Regions from separate parts of the Streptomyces sp. NPDC048606 genome, predicted to be linked through region 2. Evidence: predicted binding sites of a transcription regulator. Region 2 holds the regulator's gene; each other region holds the start of a gene.
The links. Region 2 encodes HrcA, which represses chaperone genes, less so after heat shock. Its sites were predicted from a motif close to TTNGCACTCNGNNNNNCNGAGTGCNAA; they were not measured.
Positions count from the first base shown of each region.

Region 1: groES (co-chaperone GroES) is a predicted target of HrcA. The motif match lies at 1,040-1,066, and genes of this name have one in related genera.
Region 3: groL (chaperonin GroEL) is a predicted target of HrcA. The motif match lies at 770-796, and genes of this name have one in related genera.

Region 1 covers NZ_JBEZIB010000021.1:151,747-153,944, reverse strand. Annotated here, with positions in the region: gene AB0D01_RS23190 (HAMP domain-containing sensor histidine kinase) at 1-195, opposite strand, end outside; gene AB0D01_RS23185 (response regulator transcription factor) at 188-868, opposite strand; gene groES (co-chaperone GroES) at 1,210-1,518, shown strand; gene groL (chaperonin GroEL) at 1,652-2,198, shown strand, end outside.
Region 2 covers NZ_JBEZIB010000037.1:50,390-52,587, reverse strand. Annotated here, with positions in the region: gene dnaJ (molecular chaperone DnaJ) at 1-287, opposite strand, end outside; gene hrcA (heat-inducible transcriptional repressor HrcA) at 288-1,304, opposite strand; gene AB0D01_RS31820 (MBL fold metallo-hydrolase) at 1,480-2,198, shown strand, end outside.
Region 3 covers NZ_JBEZIB010000011.1:125,323-127,520, reverse strand. Annotated here, with positions in the region: gene AB0D01_RS14640 (MoaD/ThiS family protein) at 1-41, shown strand, start outside; gene AB0D01_RS14635 (cold-shock protein) at 438-644, shown strand; gene groL (chaperonin GroEL) at 959-2,198, shown strand, end outside.

The DNA of each region.
Region 1 (2,198 bases), on a different contig from region 2:
CCGCCCGTCCGCCGGCAGGGTGCGGGTGTCGACGCGGGCGGCGACCTTGCGGGCGGCCAGTTCGGTGCGACCGGTGGTGTTGTCGAGGAGGTTGGCGCCGAGCAGCGTGGAGAGCCACAACCCGCCGCCGGCCAGGACGGCGGTCATCGCGAGGGCGGCGGCGACGGCGGCGCGGGCCCGGGTGCTGCTAACCACCGTCGGGCGCCATCCGGTAGCCGGTGCCGTGGACGGTGAGGATGGAGCGGCGGCCGAAGGGCGCGTCGACCTTCTTGCGCAGGGAGGAGACGTAGACCTCGACGATGTTCGGGTCGATGTCGTGCGGGGCGTCCCAGACCTCGTCGAGGATGTCCTGCTTGGCGACGGCCCGGCCGGGGCGCTCCATCAGGCAGGCCAGTACGCCGACCTCGCGCGCCGTCAGTTCGATGTCCCGGTCGCCGCGCCGGCAGCGCCGGTCGTGGGGGTCGAGGAGCAGGTCCCCGGCGCGCAGCACGGCGGGTTCGGGGGTGGCGGCGCGGCGGGCGAGGGCGCGCAGGCGGGCGCCGAGGACGACGAAGGAGAAGGGCTTGGTGAGGTAGTCGTCGGCGCCGGCGTCCAGTCCCTCGGCCTCGTCGTGTTCGCCGTCGCGGGCGGTGAGCATCAGGACGGGGGTGGGGTCGCCGTGGGCGCGCATCCGGGTGCAGATCTCGTGGCCGCCGAGGCCGGGCAGCATCAGGTCGAGCAGGACGACGTCGTAGGGGCCGCCGGTGAGGGCCAGTTCGAGGCCGCGGTGGCCGTCGTGGGCGACCTCGACCAGGTGCCCCTCGGCCGACAGGCCCCGTCGCAGGGAGTCGGCCAGGCCTTCTTCGTCTTCGACCACGAGGATGCGCATCGCTCAAGCGTCACACAAGCGGCACAAACCGGGTCGGATGCCCCGGGGCGAGTGGGGGCGACGGCCGCCGTGAAAGGGCGGGCGGGGGCGGGATCCGTCCGGCGGCGACGCGCGGACGGGGCCGGATCCATGCGGTTGAGGTGGCCGGATTGCGGGCCAAACGGAGTGGGATTGGCACTCCGCTTGACCGAGTGCTAATCGCCGGAATAGTGTCACACCTGGCACTCGCCACCGGTGAGTGCCAACACAGCGACAGGCAGGTCCGGCACCCGCGACGACGGATCGACCTGGTCGCCACCTCAGACAGTTAACCCCGGATCTCCGAAGGGGGAGGTCGGATCGTGACGACCGCCAGCTCCAAGGTTGCCATCAAGCCGCTCGAGGACCGCATCGTGGTCCAGCCGCTCGACGCCGAGCAGACCACGGCCTCCGGCCTGGTCATCCCGGACACCGCGAAGGAGAAGCCCCAGGAGGGCGTCGTCCTCGCGGTCGGTCCGGGTCGCTTCGAGGACGGCCAGCGTCTCCCGCTGGACGTCACCGTCGGCGACATCGTGCTGTACAGCAAGTACGGCGGCACCGAAGTGAAGTACAGCGGCGAGGAGTACCTCGTCCTCTCGGCTCGCGACGTCCTCGCGATCGTCGAGAAGTAAGTCACTTCTCCAGTTTTGCTTTGAGCTGCGCCCCTGGTCACCCTGCTGATGCCGGGCGGCGAGGGGCGTAGTTCGTTTCCAGGCGGTCGCGGTGAGCGGCCGAGGATCGCAACGAGAGGGCGGAACCGCTCCCATGCCGAAGATTCTGAAGTTCGACGAGGACGCCCGCCGCGCCCTCGAGCGCGGCGTCAACAAGCTTGCCGACACGGTCAAGGTGACGATCGGCCCCAAGGGCCGCAACGTCGTCATCGACAAGAAGTTCGGCGCCCCCACCATCACCAACGACGGTGTCACCATCGCCCGCGAGGTCGAGCTGGACGACCCGTACGAGAACCTGGGCGCGCAGCTGGTGAAGGAGGTGGCGACCAAGACCAACGACATCGCGGGTGACGGCACCACCACCGCCACCGTGCTGGCCCAGGCGCTGGTCCGCGAGGGTCTGCGCAACGTCGCCGCCGGCGCCTCCCCGGCCGCCCTGAAGAAGGGCATCGACGCCGCGGTCAAGGCCGTGTCCGAGGAGCTCCTCGCGACCGCCCGCCCGATCGAGGACAAGTCCGACATCGCCGCCGTGGCCGCGCTCTCCGCGCAGGACGCCCAGGTCGGCGAGCTCATCGCCGAGGCGATGGACAAGGTCGGCAAGGACGGTGTCATCACCGTCGAGGAGTCCAACGCCTTCGGCC
Region 2 (2,198 bases):
TCCATGATGTCGGAGAAGTTGCCGAAGCCGCCCTGGCCGAAGCCGCCGGCGCCACCGCCGCCGCCCGAGGAGGACAGCGGGTCGCCGCCGAGGTCGTAGACCTGCTTCTTCTGCGGGTCCGAGAGGACCTCGTAGGCCGCGTTGATCTCCTTGAAGCGCTCTTGCGTCTTGGGATCGGGGTTCACGTCCGGGTGCAGCTCGCGCGCGAGCCGCCGGAAGGCCTTCTTGATCTCGTCCTGGGATGCGTCGCGGCGCACGCCGAGAACGGCGTAGTAGTCCGTGGCCACTTACGACTCCGCCAGGATCTGTCCGACGTAACGTGCCACTGCGCGTACCGCTCCCATCGTTCCGGGGTAGTCCATGCGGGTCGGTCCGACCACGCCGAGTTTGGCGACTGCCTCGCCGCCCGAACCGTAGCCGACGGAGACGACCGACGTGGAGTTGAGCCCCTCGTAGGCGTTCTCGTGACCGATCCGTACGGCCATCCCCGACTCACCGGCCTCGCCCAGCAGCTTCAGGAGCACCACGTGCTCCTCCAGCGCTTCGAGCACGGGCCTGATGGTCAAGGGAAAATCATGTCCGAAGCGAGTGAGGTTGGCGGTGCCGCCGATCATCAGCCGCTCCTCCGCCTCCTCGGCCAGCGTTTCGAGGAGGGTCGCCAGGACGGCCTTGACGGTCGCCCGGTCGTCGATCTCGAACGACTCCGGAAGGTCCTGCACGAGCTGCGGCACGTCGGTGAACCGGCGGCCGACGACCCGGGAGTTCAGCCGCGCCCGCAGGTCGGCGAGCGAGGTGTCGGCGAACGGCGTCTGGGTGTCGACGAGCCGCTGCTCGACCCGCCCGGTGTCCGTGATCAGCACGAGCATCAGCCGGGCCGGGGCCAGCGACAGCAGCTCGACGTGACGGACGGTGGAGCGGGTCAGGGACGGGTACTGGACGACGGCCACCTGGCGGGTGAGCTGCGCGAGCAGGCGCACCGTGCGGCCGACCACGTCGTCGAGGTCGACGGCGCCGTCGAGGAAGTTCTGGATGGCCCGACGCTCGGGCGTCGACAGCGGCTTGACGCCCGCCAGCCTGTCGACGAAGAGGCGGTAGCCCTTGTCCGTGGGGATGCGACCGGCGCTCGTGTGGGGCTGGGCGATGTAGCCCTCCTCCTCCAGCACGGCCATGTCGTTGCGCACGGTGGCGGGCGAGACGCCGAGGCGGTGGCGCTCGGTGAGGGCCTTGGAGCCGACGGGCTCCTCCGTCCCGACGTAGTCCTGGACGATGGCGCGCAGCACTTCGAGCCTGCGTTCACTGAGCATCGCGCACACCTCCGGATGCGGGTCGGTCGTCGGTCGGGCGGCCGTGGCGGGGCGCCGCTGGGTTCTCCGGTCTTCGTTGGCACTCTGCGCGTGCGAGTGCCAGAGATCCCCCGGTCAGTGTACGGCCGGGTGGTACGCCGCGGGCAAGGGTGGCCCGCCAGGGTAGCGTCACGCCATGGACGTGCGATGGGAAGAGGCCGGCTGGGAACGGCTGACCGGACGGGTCGGCCGCAGGCGTCTGCCGGTGTGGGACTGCACCGTGGGACTGGTGGTGGGGGACGGGGCGACGCTCCTGATCGACCCCGGATCGTGTGTACGCGAGGGGGCCGGTCTGCGGGCCGAGGCGGAGCGGCTGACCGGCGGGCGCGTGACCCATATCGCATTCACCCACGGACATTTCGACCACGTGCTGGGCGCGCCCGCGTTCGCCGGCGCGGAGTCCTACGGCGCCGTCGGGCTGGACCGGCTGCTGGGGACCCCCACGGGCCGCGAGGAGCTGCGCGCGAGCGCGGTGCGCCACGGCCTGGATCCGGCGGAGGCGGCGGAGTCCGTGGAGCTCGTACGGGCGCCCCGGCACCTCGTGTCGGGCGAGTGGACGCTGGACCTGGGCGGGGTGCAGGTGCTGCTGGCCAACGTGGGCCCGGCGCACTCGTGGCACGACCTGGCCGTCTTCGTGCCGGGCGAACGCGAGACGGTGTTCTGCGGGGACCTGGTCGAGGAGTCGGGCGAGCCCCAGGCCGGTCGGGACGCGGTCCCGGGGCAGTGGCCGGCCGCGATGGACCGGCTGCTGTCGCTCGGCGGACCGGACGCGCGGTACGTGCCGGGTCACGGCGCGGTGGTCGGGGCGGACTTCGTACGTGAGCAACGCGACACTCTGGCGGCCCTGTTCGGCGT
Region 3 (2,198 bases), on a different contig from region 2:
CCGGCGTGTCGATCATTCCCGCCGTGGCCGGCGGCTGCTGACGCCCCACGCGTTTCGCACGAGAAACAGAATTGCCCCCTCCGCCGAAAGCGGAGGGGGCAATTCTGCTTGATTGGGCGCGGTAGAGTTGGGGAAGTCCCCTCCGCTGTTCTTGCCCGCCGCATATGAGCGGGCCGCGGGAGGGTTGACATTGAGTCAACATGTGCGCGCGCTTTGGGGCTTTGGCGTGGATTGTCAGGCCCGAGTTGCCCTGGAATATGCCAGATTTTCACTCTATTTCCACGTTTCCGTGTGTCCAGATTTCTCGTCGGATTGACCTGTTGCAGACAGCAGCGGTGCGGATACATTCAGCCCCGGTCGAGGCGTTCCGGCGCAAGTTCTGACCCGGGTCCGCGAAGTGCGGTCCTGCGCAAGGGCCAGTAATAGGGGAGTTAGGCATGGCTCAGGGCACCGTCAAGTGGTTCAACGCGGAGAAGGGCTACGGCTTCATCGCGGTCGACGGTGGCGCGGATGTGTTCGTCCACTACAGCGCCATCCAGATGGACGGGTATCGCACCCTCGAAGAGGGCCAGCGGGTCGAGTTCGAGATCTCGCAGGGCCAGAAGGGTCCGCAGGCGGACATGGTCAAGCTCGCGGCCGGCTGAGTCCCAGCGCGTTCGACCACCGATACGTACGTACGAGGGGCCCACATCCCGGACACGGGATGCGGGCCCCTCGGCGCGTTCCCGGGCGTGTCCCGGCGCGCGGCCGGTGGTGTTGCCCGAAGCCGCTTGCACTCGTGGGGGTCGAGTGCTAATCATTGGCGTTAGCACTCTCCGGGTGAGAGTGCTACTAAGAGGACCGGGTCGGTGAGGCCCGCAGGGTCCGGCGGGAAGGAACCGCCGGAGTCGCAGGCCGTCCGTCGCGGGCGCGGGCGCGGTCCGGAGCAATCCACCCCTGTCCGGGAGGACCACTTCAGATGGCCAAGATCATTTCGTTCAACGAGGAGGCCCGGCGCGGTCTCGAGCGTGGCATGAACCAGCTCGCGGACGCCGTCAAGGTCACCCTTGGCCCCAAGGGTCGCAACGTCGTCCTTGAGAAGAAGTGGGGCGCCCCCACGATCACCAACGATGGTGTCTCCATCGCCAAGGAGATCGAGCTCGAGGACCCGTACGAGAAGATCGGCGCCGAGCTGGTCAAGGAAGTCGCCAAGAAGACGGACGACGTCGCGGGCGACGGTACGACCACCGCCACCGTGCTGGCCCAGGCGCTGGTCCGCGAGGGCCTGCGCAACGTGGCCGCCGGCGCCAACCCGATGGCCCTCAAGCGTGGTATCGAGAAGGCCGTCGAGGCCGTCTCCGCCGCCCTGCTGTCCCAGGCCAAGGACGTCGAGACCAAGGAGCAGATCGCCTCCACCGCCTCGATCTCCGCCGCTGACACCCAGATCGGCGAGCTCATCGCCGAGGCCATGGACAAGGTCGGCAAGGAAGGCGTCATCACCGTCGAGGAGTCGCAGACCTTCGGTCTGGAGCTTGAGCTCACCGAGGGCATGCGCTTCGACAAGGGCTACATCTCGGCGTACTTCGCCACCGACATGGAGCGTATGGAGGCGTCCCTGGACGACCCGTACATCCTGATCGTCAACTCCAAGATCGGCTCGGTCAAGGACCTGCTGCCGCTCCTGGAGAAGGTCATGCAGTCCGGCAAGCCGCTGCTGATCATCGCCGAGGACGTCGAGGGCGAGGCCCTGTCGACCCTGGTCGTCAACAAGATCCGCGGCACCTTCAAGTCCGTCGCCGTCAAGGCCCCGGGCTTCGGTGACCGTCGCAAGGCCATGCTCGGCGACATCGCCATCCTCACGGGCGGCACGGTCATCTCCGAGGAGGTCGGCCTCAAGCTGGAGAACGCCGGTCTCGACCTGCTCGGCCGCGCCCGCAAGGTCGTCATCACCAAGGACGAGACCACCATCGTCGACGGTGCCGGTGACAGCGACCAGGTCCAGGGTCGCGTCAACCAGATCCGCGCCGAGATCGAGAACTCCGACTCGGACTACGACCGCGAGAAGCTCCAGGAGCGCCTCGCGAAGCTGGCCGGCGGCGTGGCCGTCATCAAGGCCGGTGCCGCGACCGAGGTCGAGCTCAAGGAGCGCAAGCACCGCATCGAGGACGCCGTTCGCAACGCGAAGGCGGCCGTCGAAGAGGGCATCGTCGCCGGCGGTG